Regions from separate parts of the Cohnella cellulosilytica genome, predicted to be linked through region 4. Evidence: riboswitches for the same ligand, from Rfam matches in the RefSeq annotation. Region 4 holds a riboswitch; each other region holds the start of a gene.
What was found. A riboswitch is a leader RNA that binds a small molecule or an ion and turns the genes downstream of it on or off. The one in region 4 is predicted to bind cyclic di-AMP.
Positions count from the first base shown of each region.

Region 1: it holds a riboswitch for cyclic di-AMP, as region 4 does, so the genes downstream of both, ACFFT4_RS32020 (C40 family peptidase) here and ACFFT4_RS23275 (TrkH family potassium uptake protein) in region 4, are expected to answer to the same signal.
Region 2: it holds a riboswitch for cyclic di-AMP, as region 4 does, so the genes downstream of both, ACFFT4_RS18700 (hypothetical protein) here and ACFFT4_RS23275 (TrkH family potassium uptake protein) in region 4, are expected to answer to the same signal.
Region 3: it holds a riboswitch for cyclic di-AMP, as region 4 does, so the genes downstream of both, ACFFT4_RS08465 (KamA family radical SAM protein) here and ACFFT4_RS23275 (TrkH family potassium uptake protein) in region 4, are expected to answer to the same signal.

Region 1 is NZ_JBHMDN010000073.1:162,217-166,156, reverse strand. It holds gene ACFFT4_RS32030 (M1 family metallopeptidase) at 1-989, shown strand, start outside; gene ACFFT4_RS32025 (hypothetical protein) at 1,003-1,818, shown strand; cyclic di-AMP (ydaO/yuaA leader) riboswitch at 2,036-2,175, shown strand; gene ACFFT4_RS32020 (C40 family peptidase) at 2,180-2,653, shown strand; gene ACFFT4_RS32015 (Rpn/YhgA-type helix-turn-helix domain-containing protein) at 2,821-3,822, opposite strand.
Region 2 is NZ_JBHMDN010000025.1:15,089-19,028, reverse strand. It holds gene kdpA (potassium-transporting ATPase subunit KdpA) at 1-1,648, opposite strand, end outside; gene ACFFT4_RS18700 (hypothetical protein) at 1,799-2,215, opposite strand; cyclic di-AMP (ydaO/yuaA leader) riboswitch at 2,326-2,484, opposite strand; gene ACFFT4_RS18695 (sensor histidine kinase) at 2,749-3,940, shown strand, end outside.
Region 3 is NZ_JBHMDN010000012.1:15,216-19,155, forward strand. It holds gene ACFFT4_RS08460 (outer membrane protein assembly factor BamB family protein) at 1-1,134, opposite strand, end outside; gene ACFFT4_RS08465 (KamA family radical SAM protein) at 1,419-2,603, opposite strand; cyclic di-AMP (ydaO/yuaA leader) riboswitch at 2,803-2,941, opposite strand; gene ACFFT4_RS08470 (AI-2E family transporter) at 3,050-3,940, shown strand, end outside.
Region 4 is NZ_JBHMDN010000034.1:4,917-8,856, reverse strand. It holds gene ACFFT4_RS23280 (potassium channel family protein) at 1-460, opposite strand, end outside; gene ACFFT4_RS23275 (TrkH family potassium uptake protein) at 473-1,771, opposite strand; cyclic di-AMP (ydaO/yuaA leader) riboswitch at 1,897-2,077, opposite strand; gene ACFFT4_RS23270 (hypothetical protein) at 2,342-3,940, shown strand, end outside.

The sequences.
Region 1 (3,940 bases), on a different contig from region 4:
ACCAAAACTTGAAAGACCGCTACATGCACGCCGCCAAGTCGGCGCTCGCCAAGCTGGGGCAGTGGTACGGAGAATATCCCTATTCCACGCTCTCCGTCGTCGTCCCCCCGGCAAGCGGCAACGGCGCCGGCGGCATGGAATATCCGACGCTCGTCACCGCGGCGGCCGCCCATGACGAGAATCCCGGCTACGAGCTGGAACGGACGCTCGTGCACGAGATCGCGCATCAGTATTGGTACGGGCTCGTCGCCTCCAACGAATTCGAAGAGGCCTGGCTGGACGAAGGCTTTACGTCCTATACCGAAGACAAGCTCATGTCCAGCATCTACGGAGTTCTGCCCAATCTTCCGATCGAAGCGAGCTACATGACCCATCCCGAGCCGCTGAATCTCTCTTCCTGGAAATTCAGCTCCTCGGACGGTTACGCCGAGAACGTCTATATGCGGGGCAAGCTTGTGCTCTCCGCGCTCGAGCAGCAGGTCGGGGACAAAACGATGAGCAAAATCATGCGGACTTATTTTCAGAAGCATAAGTTTAAGCACCCTTCCTTCTCGGACTTCCAGAAAGTCGTGGAGACGGTGACCAAGGAAAAATGGTCCGACTTCTTCCGGGCCTACGTGCAGGGCGGCGAAATGGCGGACTTCTCCGTGGAGTCGATTCAATCGCGGAAGACGGATAGCGGCTACGAAACCGTCGTCCTGCTCGGACGCAACGGCGGCAGCCCCGAGCCCGTATCGGTCTGGCTGCAATTCCGGGACGGCCAATCGCTGCGCAAACAGTGGGACGGCGCCCAGCCCCGCGTCCAGCTCAAGCTGGAATCGGACTCCCCGCTGCTGTACGCGGCGATCGATCCCGGCAACCGCATCGTGCTCGACAATCGCCGATACAACAATTATCTGAAAGCGGAGGTCCCGCCCGAGCAGCGCACCCGGTATGCGACCGGCATTGCGCGATTCCTCGAGGAATTGATCGGATCTTTGGCCTGGTAAGGGAGGCAAGAACATGCGCGAACGATTAAAAATGGGATGGGACATGACCGTGAGGCATAAATATGTATTGGTTCTCCTGTTCCTGTACCGATTGCTGTGGGGATTTTTCCTGTACCGGTTCGTCGATTCGGTCGTTACGCCCGTGCTCGCGCGTTATCCGGACGAACATCCGAATTCCGACGCCCCCCGCCTGTTCCTGATCGAGGCCCAGTTTCGCCTGATGAAGACCGACCTCATCGACGATGTGCTCTGGCTTCTCGGCGGGCTGCTCCTTCTGCGGATGGTGCTGACCCCCCTCATTCACGCCGGCCTGTTCTACTCCTTCCGCCATTCCGCCGAGGAGGAAGGAACGCGGGTATTATCCGGGGTGAGGCGGGCATGGAAACCGGTCGCCCTGCTCTATTGGATGGAGAACGCGCTTATCCTGCTTCCCGCCGTATGGCTGCTGCCGCTGGCCGCGGATCGCTTCTACTCGGAGCCCTCCTTGGCGAATTGGCTGCTGGACCTGCTTCCTTATGCAGGCTCATGGCTGCTGTACGGATTCGCCGTTCATCTGGCCTGCCTGTTCATGCAGTTCGGAGCGGCCGCGCGGGAAGGCATCGTCAAAAGTCTGGGAGCGGCGTTCCGCCAAGCGCTCCCCCTGCTCGGCATCACGATCGTCTTGCTCGGCATCGGTCTGGCGGTGTCCGCCGCAGCCTGGGCAGTCTCCTTGCTCTGGTCGGGTTTTCTTGCCGTGGCGCTGCATCAAGCTTTTCACTTCGTGCGCTCCCTGCTGAAGCTGTGGACGTCCGCATCCCAGCATCAAGTATGGAGCGACGCGAAATTGTAGGCTTATCCGTCCCGACAAATCGACAATATTCTTCCCGGGACATTCCCCGGTTGCGCCTTTTAAAAGGCCGCAACCGGGGTTTGGCGTTATTATCGGCGGGATAAATCCGGGACGAAAGGAGGAGTTTTCGCACCAAATGGGCGTCCCTAGATTAAGGAATTCTAATATAGAAGATGCAGGAAATTCGTCATAATCTCCGAATATTTAAACCTAAAGAAATCATAAAATGCCGAGTTCCCGGGAAACGGGGAACGGGGGAACCATCTTTTCGGGTGAGTTGGCTTGCTTCACAGGAGCCATAGGGGAACCTTCTACCGAACCCTTAAGCTAACCTCGTAGGCATTGGAAGGAGTCGCCGGTTTTGCGTAAAGTTTCAGTCTTCTTGTTTGGCCTTGCTTTGCTCTTGGCTTTCCAGGTCGGCAGCGTGTTCGCGGATTCCAAGCTCGACAAGACGATCGAGCCGCTGATCGGAACGGATTACAAGTACGGAGGAACGACACCGAAAGGATTCGACTGCTCCGGCTTTACCGGGTACGTATTCGATCAGCTCGGCATCGACCTGCCCCGCACTTCGCGCGATCTGTACGGCTGGGAGAAGAGCAAGAAGATTTCCGACGACGAGCTGCGCGCGGGAGATCTCGTATTCTTCAATACGAGCGGCAGCGGCGTTTCTCATGTCGGAATCTACATCGGCAAGAACAAGTTCGCCCACGCCGCTTCCAAGGGCGTGACGATCACCTCGCTCGACGAAAGCTACTATGCCAAGCGCTATCTTGGAGCCCGCCGTTTCCTCAGCGACGAGACCTACGAGAAGATCGCAACGGACATCGAGTAAGAGGAAGCCGCTAAGAAATAGTCTTGTATCCACCCAGGAACAAATAGAACGAAGGCCCGCCTATAGCGGGTCTTCGTTCTATTTGTATTAATGTTCCTAAACGCCTTGATGTACATTCGTATAAAAATGATGAATTTGCCCTTCCATCGCTATACGATCGCGAAACTTCATTTTTTCGCTTCCAGACTCGTCACTTCCTCGGGAGTCAGCTCCGTCGCTTCAACGATCGTGTCCATGTCGACGCCCAGCTTCAGCAAATTGCGTGCGACCTTGAGCTGACCTTTTTTTACGCCCTCCTTTACCCCTTCCTTCTTGCCTTCCTCCCTGCCTTTTTTCAGCGCTTCAGGGATAAACGTTTTGATCATGCGGCTTACCTCCTCTTCCGTTTGCTTATATTCGCCGTAATGTCGGTATAGGTAGTTTAGAATGCTGCCCAGCACCTGCAAGATCCGATCCATGTCTCCGGTCGGCAGCAATCGCTGCCGGTGCAGGTCCCGGATGACGGCCAGAGTCTCCTCAATCTTCGTCTTCAAGCGCGCGAACTCCCGCGCGAATAACCGACGCTTCTCGTCGTCCGGACGCGTGCTGGCGGCAATGAGCCGCATGTTCTTGCGCGAGCCGAACACCTGCAGCGGCAGCAGAGCGAACAGACGCCGCTCCTGCAGGTCCCGGGGCGACAGCGTCCAGTAACGCAGCACCGGTACCGTGTAGACCGTCTCCGTTCCATCCGGCAGCCGCATTCGGAAGGCGAGCTCTTCGCCGATCGCTTCGTTTTCCTCCAGGAAAATGACGATTTGCCTGGGAAAGGCGAGCAGCGGCAGGCCGTTGTCTTCGCTCCCCGCGGCCAGCTCCAGCGCCTTCTCGAAGCCGTAGCGAAACATGCGTATCACCATTGACTGATCGTTAAGCGTCTGAAACTCGACATGATAATGAAACAGGCCGCGGCGCGTATCCAGCGTCAGGAACAGATCGCCGACGATCCGTTCGTACGAGTCCATGATAAACTCGGCATTGCCGTAATGGATCGATTTTACGTCCTCCGTCGCAAACTGCTCTTCGAACAAACCGTTGATCAGTTGCACCATCAGCCGCTTCGATAACCGGAACAGCACGCGCATCATTTGATCGAGCTTCAGCTTTTCCTTCTTCCGCCGATCCGATACCTTCATTATACACCACATCCTCCCTTCGGCGACCTTCGCAAACGCAAAAAAGCACACTCCGAGCGCCTTCACAGGCGCTTACCGGAGTGTGCTTCACTCGCCGTTTTATTCATTTTGACTCATT
Region 2 (3,940 bases), on a different contig from region 4:
CGGCGATCGGTCCGAGTACAAGGCTCGGAAAGAAGGTAAGCGCGCCGACGATAAGCACCGCGCCGAGCAATACCGCCGCGAACAGTCCGGTATCCGTGCGGAACGTGCCGCTCGTCTCCGGCACCGGCTTCTTCGCCCCCAGCGAACCGGCAACCGCCAGCAGCGTCACGATCGGGAAATAACGGCCGACGTACATGACAAGTCCCGTGGAAATGTTCCAAAACGGCGTATTATCGTCCAGTCCTTCGAATCCCGAGCCGTTGTTGCTGGCGGACGACGTATATTCGTACAGCGCCTGGGTCAATCCGTGAAAGCCCGGATTGGACAGCGTGCCGGGATAAGCGATTAGGGCGACGGCCGTCGGGACCAGTATAAGAAACGGCGGAACGAGCAGCGTCAGCGCGATCAGCTTCATCTCCTTGCCCTCCAGCTTCTTGCCGAGAAACTCGGGCGTTCGCCCGACCATCAATCCCGACAGGAAAACGCCGATCATCGCGTACATCAGCACGTTCATGAAGCCCGCTCCGACACCGCCGAATACCGTATTGAGCATCATATTGGCGATCGTCGCCAGCCCGCCGATCGGCGTCAGCGAATCGTGCATCGCGTTGACGGCGCCCGTCTCCGATGCGGTCGTGACGACGGAATACAGCGCGGACTGCGCGATGCCGAAGCGCGTTTCCTTGCCCTCCATGCTGCCCTGCCCCTGCTGAAGACCGAGTGCGTTCAGCGCCGGATTGCCCGCGTGCTCGGCGGCGAGCGAGATGCCCAGCATCGCGATGAACAGTATCGCCATCGAGGCGAATAATACGCGGCCCTGCTTAGCATTGCCGACCATCCGGCCGTAAGCGAACGGCAGCGACGTGGGGAGCAGCAGCATCAGGACGATCTGCAGCAGATTGCTGATCGCGCCCGGGTTTTCGAACGGATGCGCGGAATTGACGCCCATGAAGCCTCCGCCGTTATTGCCCAGCTCCTTGATCGACAAGAAGGAGGCCATCGGACCGCGGGCGATCGCCTGCTCTCCTCCCTGCAGCGTCTGCGCGGCCGCGGCCGGCTCCAACGTCTGCGGCACCCCCAACGCGACGAAGATCACGGCCGCCGCGATAGAGATCGGGAGCAGAACCCTCGTAACGGAACGGATCAAGTCGACATGGAAGCTGCCGATCGGCCTGCCGGACAACGCCCGCATAAAAGCCATGACGACGGCAAGTCCGGTCCCCGACGCGGTAAACATCATAAATACGATTCCGATCATCTGCGACAAATACGACAGACCGCTCTCGCCGCCGTAATGCTGCAGATTCGTGTTGGTCATAAAGCTGACCGCCGTATGGAAGGCCAGCGTCGGCTCCATGCTGCCGATGCCGCCCGGATTCAATGGCAAGCCGCTCTGCGTGCGGAAAACAACGTAAACCAGCAAGATCATCGCACCGTTGACGATTAGCGCGGAAGCGGCGTATTTTTTCCAGGTCTGTGACTCCTGCCTGACGCCCCCGACGCGGTAAAGCAGCTTCTCCGCCGGACCGAACCATCTGTCCAGCCCGGTCGGCTCCGCGCCGAACGCCTTGACCAGATACAGGCCGGCCGGGCGGGCCAGCAATCCCGCGAGCAGCAGCGTCGTGACAATGGATACCCATTCGCTCATCGTAAATAGCTCCTTTTTATTAGCTCCGTCATTTTTTCGCGCTTTCTTCCCCGACGACGCGCCCCGCCCACGAGAGAAGTCCAAGCATTGCTATCGTTAACGCCGCCGTCAGCGCCGCCATTCCGATGTCCATTTATACCGTTCCCCCCGTTATCCGATATGGTTTTCATGCGGGATCAAAAAAGAAACGTCGCTGCCGTTCGTATGAATCACGTAATCGGCGCCGATCTCCCTGTAAATCGCTCGGAAGTTGCTCCCCTGCGTAATGACGTAAATCGGTCTTCCCGTCCATGAACGGAACAGCCGGATGAGCCGGCAGCATGCAGGAAGGCCGTCCTCGAACAAATAAACCCTGCCGATCGGCAGCTCCGGTATGCGCGAGCGCGGGAGCGCCGCGTCGACCGCCTCGCTCAAACAAGGCACTCCCGATCTCGCCAGTCTCGCCCTCTGCCCTTCGTTGACGGCTGCGGCCGCAAAGGGCAAGCGTTCCCGAATCAACGACTCGATAAATTGTTCCCCGGCGTCATTTCCCGGGTATACTACAATCCAATCCTCGCGGGATGTCATACCCTCTCCTCCACCTTGTTCGCGGGCAACAAAAAAAGAGCTGCGAAAAAGAGGTCCCTTTCGTCAGCTCCTCAGCACGGAAAAACAAACCGTGTCCGGCCGTGACAATCGTTGCCTCTCTTCAGACGCTTACGAGGTTAGCTGACGGATTCGGGCGTAAGAGTCGCCCTACGCCGGAACATCCGGCGATTCACCCCATGAGGCCTGCGTTCCGGCCTCCGTTGGTTCCCCCGCTCCCAAAACTGCATAGGATTCAGCGAACGTACTAAAAATGAAACTTGGCTTGCAGCTGCGGATTTCGGACGGTGAGAGTCGTCCCGCCTCCTCCTGCTGCTCATCGACGGCAGGGGGCCGATCGTGACGCCCGCCTGCTCTCACACAAGCGGTCGTCACGCCGTCCGTTCCTCCGTTCGCTCTGAATCATACTCTCGCCGCGATGCGCTGTAAATCGTTTTTATGCGATTTTTACACCTGCAAACGGTTTATTTGATCTCTTTTTTACAGTAACCTAGAGGAGAACGGAGGGGGAGAAAATGTGCGGTCCGCAATCGTTATGGACGTCCGTCCGGATCTATGTCTTCATCGCCGCGTTGATTGCGGCGATGACTTATTTCCTGCATCGGTTCGGGCTCGTCTTCGATCTGGACAATATCGTGCTGCTGTATTTGCTGCCGGTGCTGCTCAGTTCGGTGCGCTGGGGACTGAGGCCCGCTTATTATGCGGCGGTGTTGGGCGTATTGTCGTTCGATCTTTTTTTTATCCCGCCCGTCCTCAGCTTCTCCGTGGCCGACTTGCGATACTTGATCTCTTTCGGCGTCTTCCTGCTCGTGGCCGGATTGACGGCCGGTCTGGCCGTCAAGCTGAAGCAGCAGGTCCATCTTGCCGAGCAGCGGGAGGCTCACACCGCGATACTCTATGCGCTCAGCAAGCAATTGGGCGCCGTGTCGACGATCGACGACTTGTCCGCCACGATTGCCAGACAGATTTCCGCAAGCATGGGCATCGAAGCTTCGATTCGCCTGGACGACGAGGCGGCGGCCTCGGACGGTCCCCTGAGTTATGACGTTCTCCTGCGGAGCGAAGACCGCGGCTACGGGCTCATCCAATTTAGACGGCGCAGCGACGAGGATGGGGAATTTACGATAGAGCGGCGCCGATTGATGGACGCCGTAGGCGGGCTTGCCGCCGGCGCCGTCGCCCGTATAAAGCTGGCCGAAGAAGCGAAAATCGCCCATCTGACCGCGGAATCGGAGCGGCTCCGCGCCGCCGTGCTGGATTCCGTGTCCCATGAGCTGAGAACTCCTTTGGCGGCCATTATCGGCGCGGCCACCGGTCTGATCGAGAGCGAGCAGCTGCTCAGCTCCGCGGATCGGACGGAGCTGCTGTATACGATTCGCGACGGAGCGCTGCGCATGAACAGACTGGTCGTCAACCTGCTGCACATGGTCCGGCTGGAAAGCGGAATGCTGCGGCTGAACAAAACTTGGTGCGACATCGAGGATCTGCTGGGGATTGCGCTGTCGCGCGTAAAGGAATTCCAGCAGCGCCGCAGCCTCCGCGTTCATATCTCCGAGCCGGCGCCCCTTATCGTCGGCGACGAGATTCTGCTGGAGCAGATGCTGGCGAATATCGTGAGCAATGCGTTCAAATATTCGCCGGACGGCAGCGACGTCGCGCTGTCGGTCAAGACGGAGAACGATTGGCTGGAAATTGCCGTCGCCGATA
Region 3 (3,940 bases), on a different contig from region 4:
CGCGAGCACGCCCCCGTTCACCGGATGCGCCCCTCCGACGATGGACAGACACTCGTACTTCGCCTGCCAGACGACCCGGCCGGTCAAGCCGTCGATTTTGCGCAGGTAAGCGTAGCCTTTTTTCCCCTGCTTATCGACCTCCGTGCCCGTGTACAAATAGGGAACTCCGTTCTCCGCCTCGACGACAATCGTCGCGTCGGTATCGTCCAGCGGCGGAAGCGCCCACGCCGGCTCGTTCGTCCGCACGTTCATGGCCAGCAGGCTGCCTCCGTTATCGGCGAAATAAGCCAGGTCTCCGAACGCGGCGACGGAGTTTTCGATGCCCTGATAACCGTTGCCGGAAATTTTGTAGCGGTATTTGCCGACGACCGGCTTGATCGAGAGCGTCTTGCGCTGCGGATCGAATGTAGTGTTCAGCTTCACGCGGTAGAACAATCCGTTCTCCCCGCCCACGGTAAGCGTATCGTCGAGCCGGTTGAACAGCGCGGAACCGTCGAACGCTCCCCACCCGCGATAGGCGAACGAGTCGATGCCGTTCACGCGCAGCAGTCTCTTCTGATCGATCAGGCTGTACAAATTAAAGCCGATCGTTCCGTTCTCGGGAATGCCCTCGCCGACGTAGAGCAGCGGATATCCCCGCGCGTCGACGGACACGCTGCCTTTAATCGGATTGCCGACCTTGATCGGGCTTCTCGTCTCTTCCCCCGTCTCCAGCTCCAGGAAATAGACGCAGCCGTCCAGCGAGGCGTAGATCACTTCCGTAAAATCCGGCTTGGCGCGAAACTTCTCCTTGACGTTCATCGCGCGCAGCACCTCCGGCGACCATCTGACGATGGCCGGCTGTCCCGTCCACCCGGCGCCTCCTCCCCATGAGCTGCTCTTCGTCTTTTTCTCCCAGACGATCTTCGGGCGATACGTCCGCAGCTCCGCGGTGCCGTAAGACGGGGCGCTTCGCTCCCCCCCGCCGCGAAAGCCCAGCACGCCCGCGATCTCTGTATACGCTTCGGGAAAAGCTTGAGAGCCCGCCGGCTTGCCGCTCCATTGCCCGGAGCGAAGGGCGCCCGCCTCCGCGCTGCTCTGCGCCGCAAGCCCGATCGCCAGCAGGAATACGACCGTTTTTCTCCCCCATGCCATCCCTATTCATTCCCCCATCCGTTGGAATGAATAGATTGTACCCGCACGCGGACGAAAAGCTTGTCAAACGCTCGTCGGGAAACCGCGGGACCTTTGTCGCATTCGGTTGCAACCGAGCGGAATACGCGAAAGGACCGACTCCGGCGCTTCCGGAGAGGTTAATCTCCGGCGGGCGCGGGTCGGTCCTTCAAGGGGTCGGGGCTGGGAATACGCGATTTTTTCGGCCGGGGCGTCCGCCGCAAAATAGACGCTTCGGCTTCGGCTTTGCCGGCCGCTCGGGAACGTCAGCTCGGCACTTCCGCCCTTCTCTCCCGCTTGCGCGGAACGTCCGGCAGCTCGTTCACGGACACGACGTCCTTCGTCCGCTTCGCCGGCTTCTTCCAGTAGCGCTCGCTTCCCGGAAGATCGTCGAACCAGGCCGCGTCGTCGGGACAGTCCAGCGTCATGAACTTGCCGTAATTTCCGTCGCGGGATTGATGGTACTTGAGATAGGCTTTGCCATCCTCGATTGCCAGGATTTCGATTTTGCCGGACGTATGGCTCATCGACAGGCGGACGCGCTTGCCGAGCCCGGACGTGCGCGCTTTCGCCTGCTCGACGATCTCGTACACTCTGGCCAGCGGCAGCACGAAGTCGCCGTTGCCTGCAACCGGGCGATTCACGAAGAAATAGTAGGGCGTTACGCCCGCCCAGCTCAGACGGTCGAGCAGCTCGCCAAGCACCTCCGGATCGTCGTTGATGCCCCGCAGCACCGGCGTCTGGTTGACGACGATCGCCCCGGCGTCGTGCAGCGCCTGGAATCCCCGCACCGCTTCCGGCGTAATTTCGCGCGGATGGTTGATATGCGCCATTACGTAGATTCGCTTGTTGGCGTCGGAAAATTCGCGGATCGTCTCCAGCAGCTCTTCGTCCTCGTAAATCCGCATCGGATTAAAGACGGGGATCTTCGAGCCGAGCCGAATAATCTTCACATGGTCGATCTCGCGCAATCTATGCAAAATCGCGCGCAGTTTAGGGGTCGCCAAAATAAGGCTGTCGCCGCCGGTCAGCAGCACGTTGCTGATCTCCGGATGATTGGCGATGTACTGCAGGCCCGGCTCGATGTCCGAGGTCGCTTCCTTGACGTCGTTGCGGAACAGCCGTTTGCGGAAGCAGTAGCGGCAGTAGGCCCCGCACACCTCCGAGACGATCAGCAGCGCGGTCGACGAATATTTGTGCTGGCAGCCTTTGACGACGTAGTTCGTATCCTCGTCGGAGGCGTCCCAGCGCCCGTATTCCGCCAGCTCTCCTTCGTTGGGAATGACCAGCTTGCGGATCGGATCGTGCGGATCGTTCCAATCGATCAGATTCAAATAATACTCATTTACCCGAAACACGAACTTATCGGTAATCCGCTTCAGCTTCTCACGTTGTTCCTCGGGGATGTGAGAGATTTTTCCGATATCGGTGATATACTTTGGTTGCGCCATTCGGCCTTCCTCCTCCGCGTATATTCAGTCGAATTCGAGAACGAATCCGTTCCAAGCCCCCCGCCGGCCCCCTTCCTTCCATAGATAAAAAATAGACCCCGCGCGCGGCAGACCATCCCTGCCGGCGAACTAGGGTCCATAAAGACGCAAAAAGACCCTCAACGGGTCAAAAGAATGAGCAGTTTATCTGCGCATAGACAATCCGACCCATCCAGTGCAAACGAGGTTAGCTGACGGGCTCGGGATAGATGGTTCCCTACGTTCGCATGAACGATTCGCCCCAATTGAATGGTTCCCCCGCTTTCCGGAAGTTTCCGGAAACTAAGCATAATCTAACTATAAATGAATTCCTCCCGCCCTGTCAACCGTCGGAAAAGCCCGGTTCGGACCGATTTGTCCGACGGGATTCGCGTCGGTTACAATGGAAGAAAGAAGGGGGAACACTCATGCAGAGCGCTCGCAAACTATCGGACGGTCTCAAAGGGCTGATCGACCGCAAATTCGTCCTGTTCCTGGTCGTCATTTTGCTGATCGGGCTCAACATTCTCGTATTGGACAAAATCTCGTACGTCTTCCATCCGTTTATCGTCGTCCTCGAAACCGTCTTTCTCCCGTTCATGCTGACCGGAGTCGTCTATTATCTGCTTAACCCGATCGTCGATTACTTGGAGCGGCTCAAGATCAAGCGCGTCTACTCCATCGTCGGCCTCTATCTGGTCATTCTCACGGTGCTTACGCTGATCGTTATGAAAGTCGTGCCGCTGCTCAGCCAGCAAATCTCCAGCCTGATCGTGCAATTCCCGACCTACAGTCAGGACGCGCAGCTGAAATTCGAAGAGCTGATCGGCAACGAATATTTCAACCAATTGCAGAACATGCTTGGCATCGACACGGCGAAGGTCGTCGACGACTTCTCGGAGCGGGCTTCGGCGATTCTGAGCAACGCCTGGTCGGGAATCGGCAGCCTGGTCGGCAAAATAACGGAGACGGTGCTCGCGATCATTACGGTGCCGTTCATTCTGTTCTATCTGCTCAAGGACCGGAAAAAGCTGGCCCCGTTCGTGCTCGGCTTCGTGCCATCGCGGCTGAGAAACCGTTCCTTCGGAGTCATGCTCGAGATGAACCACCAGGTCAGCTCGTACATTCGCGGGCAAATTATCGTGAGCGCCTGCATCGGTGTGCTTCTCTATATCGGCTACCTGATCATCGGACTGGACTACTCTCTCGTGCTCGCGGTCATCGCCGCCTGTACGAGCATCGTGCCGTATCTTGGGCCGGCGATCGCCATCACCCCCGCGCTGATCGTCGCCATGATGACCTCCCCGATCATGCTGCTC
Region 4 (3,940 bases):
CAAGCTCCGCGATCGTATACTTCCGGGACAGCTCGATGTAATCGAGCAGGTTGGGCGAGACGAGCTGATGCGCGACCCGTATGCCCATATCCCGCTCGGGATAGATGATCCGGTCGACGCCCATCCTCTCCAGCACTCGTCCGTGCAGGTCGGACACCGCCTTCGCCACGACCTTCTTGACGCCGAGCTCCTTAAGCAGAATCGTGGCCAGAATGCTGGCCTGGATATCGTCGCCGATCGCCACGACGCCGCAGTCGAAATTCCGCGCTCCCACGGAGCGCAAAACCTCTTCCTCCGTCGCGTCCGCCACGATCGTATGCGTCAGCACGCCGGAAAGCTCCTGCACCTTCTCCTCGTCCCGATCCACGCCGAGCACTTCATAGCCCAGTCTGATCAATTCCCGGCCCAGGTTGGAGCCGAATCTGCCAAGGCCGATAATGACGAATTGATTTAATTTCATGGTTCTCCGCCCTTATCCGATAATAATTTTGCCTTCGGCATGCCGATAAAGCACCCGGCCCGGTTTGGGTCCCAAAGCGTACGTCAGCGTAAGCGGACCCAGCCGGCCCATGAACATCAAGAAAATGATCGTCAGCTTCCCGGCTACCGTTAAACTCCCCGTAAGCCCCATCGACAATCCGACGGTGCCGAAGGCCGAAGTGGCCTCGAACAAAATTTTCAGGAAGCTCGCGTCCTCGGTCGTCGCCAGAATCATCGTTCCCAGCAACACGATGCCGATACAGAACAGCGTGACGGTTACGGCTTTATAAACGCGCTCCTGGGCGAGACGGAAGCGGAACAGCACGACGTCCTCCTTGCCGCGGATCATCGCGAGCACGGCCCCGACGAGCACGGCAAACGTCGTCGTCTTGATGCCGCCCCCGGTGGAGCCCGGCGAAGCGCCGATAAACATCAGAATAATCATGAAAAACTGGGTCGCCTGGCGATAATCCGCGATATCGCCGGTCGTCACCCCCGCGGAGCGGGTCGTCACCGAATGGAACAGCGCGCTCAAAGCTTTGTGACCGAAGCTTTCGTCCCCGATCGAGCGGGTATTCGTAAATTCGAAGATGAGAATGATAACGGCTCCGACCGCAATCAGAACGGCGGACACGCTCAGAACGACTTTCGTGTGCAGGGAGAACTTCTTCTTCCTGCGAATTTCGAACAGGTCGGCCAGTACGATAAACCCGAAACCTCCGAGTACGATAAGCCCCATCGAGACGGCGTTGATGTACAGGTCGGAAGCGTATTGGGAAAAGCTGCCGGAATTGCCGGACAAGTCGAAGCCCGCGTTGTTAAACACGGAAATCGCATGAAAGACGCCGTGGTAAACGGCCTGTCCGAACGGCATATCGAAGGCGAAGCGCACGGTATAGAGGACGGTCCCGACCAGCTCGATCATCAGCGCGTAAAAAATCACTTTGCGCACGAGCCGGACAAGCCCTTCGATGCTGCCCTGATTTAACGACTCCTGCAAAATCAGCCTTTCCCTGAGCGAAATCCTTCTGCGCAAAATCAACGCGAACAGCGTCGCCATCGTCATGAAGCCGATCCCGCCGATCTGCACGAGCATCAGAATGACCCAATGGCCGAACGTGGAGAAATGAGAGCCCGTGTCGAACACGACCAGGCCGGTGACGCAAGCCGCGGAGGTCGCGGTGAACAAGGCGTCGACGAACGAGATCGGTTCCCGGCTTGCGGAAGCAACCGGCAGCTTGAGCAGGAACGCCCCCGCCAATATGATGATCGAAAACCCCAATAACAGCATTCTTGGCGGGGAAGCATACAACCAGCGCACCGCTTTTTTAAACAAAATATCCACCTCTGCAGTTGGCTTACTCTTTTCAGGCAAAATAAAAAAGCACTGGAACCCAGCGCTTTCGACGCACGCGATTCCTGTTCGTATAAAGCCTACGAGGTTAGCTGTCGGGTTCGGGCTCGAACAGGCTGCCCTATCCTTCGCGACTTGCGCGGAATGGAATTCACCCCTGGATCTTCGAATACAATAGGTCTTGTACACGCAATCCTTTGGTTCCCCCGTTTTCCGGATGCGGAAATTCGGCCGTTTCGTTCGATGAAATGAATGGAATTGACGTACCATCCGAATTATAGTCCGAACGAATAGGAGGAACAACACCAGAATGGGGGCAATCCGGCTCGTTTGAGCGATTTAAGCAGCGGTTATCCGCACGGAACGGCCTCGGACAGTCTTTATCGTTCCATTTGCTTTCATTTTCGTTGAAAATGCGAGATACTTAATGAAAATCCCGGCAACGCCGCGAACAAAGCCGTTGTATCCGTTATCTTGTATTGATTTGCATGCGAGGAGAGAAGCCGAATGATCGACAATCGACCGCTGCCGCTGGACAGACGCTGGGTGTGGGCGTCCTCCGTCGGACTGGTCTTGTTTTTATTGATTCAAGTGTTTCCCGTTACCGGGCAATTGTTTTCCATGAACTCCGCTCCCGTGCTCACGAGGGGCGAAGCGGAGCAGCGGGCGATCGAATGGGCGGCGGATAAATTCAACGTCGCGGCCTCCGACGTAAGCAAGACGACGGTCACGCACATGACCGACGGCAAAACGAACGGCTATTTCTCGAAACACGCGCTGGCGGACGCTTACGACAAGCAATGGGCGGCGGCGACTCCGACGGACGTCTACGTCGTCGAGCTGTACGTAAACGGAGTGCCCGGGGCGCTGGCCGTCTCGCTCCATATGGAGTCGGGCGAGCTCGTCGCCTGGCGTCATCTTGGCGCGGCAGCCGGCGCTTCGGCCGGCGAAGCGGCGGAACAGCCGACGGCGGAGCAGGCGGCCAACGCGCTGCAGTACGCGTCGGCATTCGGGATCCGTCCGGACGATTGGGAATGGACCGGCGGGACGTCCGCCGGCGGCGGCTTCGCGTACGCCTCCCGGCAGCCGGCGATCGGAGAAGCCAAGCTTGTGCTGGAAGTCGCAGCCCCGGCGGATTTCCGGCTGACGGATTCCGCTTACCCGAGCTGGCAGGGCGGAGCGGTCTCCTATCGCGTCGACTTGCCCGCGCCGTTCCTCGCGTACATGGAGCGGCAGGAGCGGTGGGCGACGGAATTGTCGGTTTTCGGCTTCATTTTGCCCCAAGTGCTGCTATTCATCCTGGCTATCATTTATACGGGAACGCATGGCGGACATACTTCGTATCGCAGGGGCATCTTTCTGGCGCTCGTCTTTTTCGCGCTGTACGCGGGCCTGACGTTTAATATGATTCCGGGCTTGCGGGCGGGAACGTGGGAATCGGGCATCAGCCCGGGAGACAATCTTAATCTTGCGGTCAGCCTCGTGACATACGCGGCCATGGCGCTGCTCACTTATTTCTCGGCGGTCGGCGGCGACGGCCTGTGGAAGTCGATGGGTCGTTCGCTGTGGCCGAGATGGCGGGAATCGGGCTACGGGGAAGCGGTGCTCAAGAGCATGAAGGAGGGCTACTTCCTGGCCTTTATTTTGCTGGGCGCGCAATCCGTCATCCTGCTTCTGCTGGAGAAAAGCCTGGGCGCGTTCGCCTCGAGCGACGCGACGCAATCGATGTACAACATGAGCATCCCGCTGCTGCTGCCGCTGCTGGCCTGGTGCGCCGGCATATCGGAGGAGCTGCAAAGCCGGCTGTTCGGCATCGGCGTGTTCCGCAAATGGTTCGTCGGCCTCGCCCGCAAGCTGAAGGGCGGAGAGCCTTCCAAAAGAACGGCTGTCGTTCTGACGACGCTGGCGATCGTGCCGCCCGGTCTGTTCTGGGCGCTCGGCCATGTCGGCTATGCGGTTTATCCGGTGTATACGCGCGTCATCGAGCTCGTGCTGCTGTCCTTCCTCTTCGGATGGTTTATGCTCCGCTTCGGCCTGATGACGGTGATCTTCGCGCATGTCGCGCTGGACGCCATTCTGATGGGCATGCAGATGATGTTCGACGGC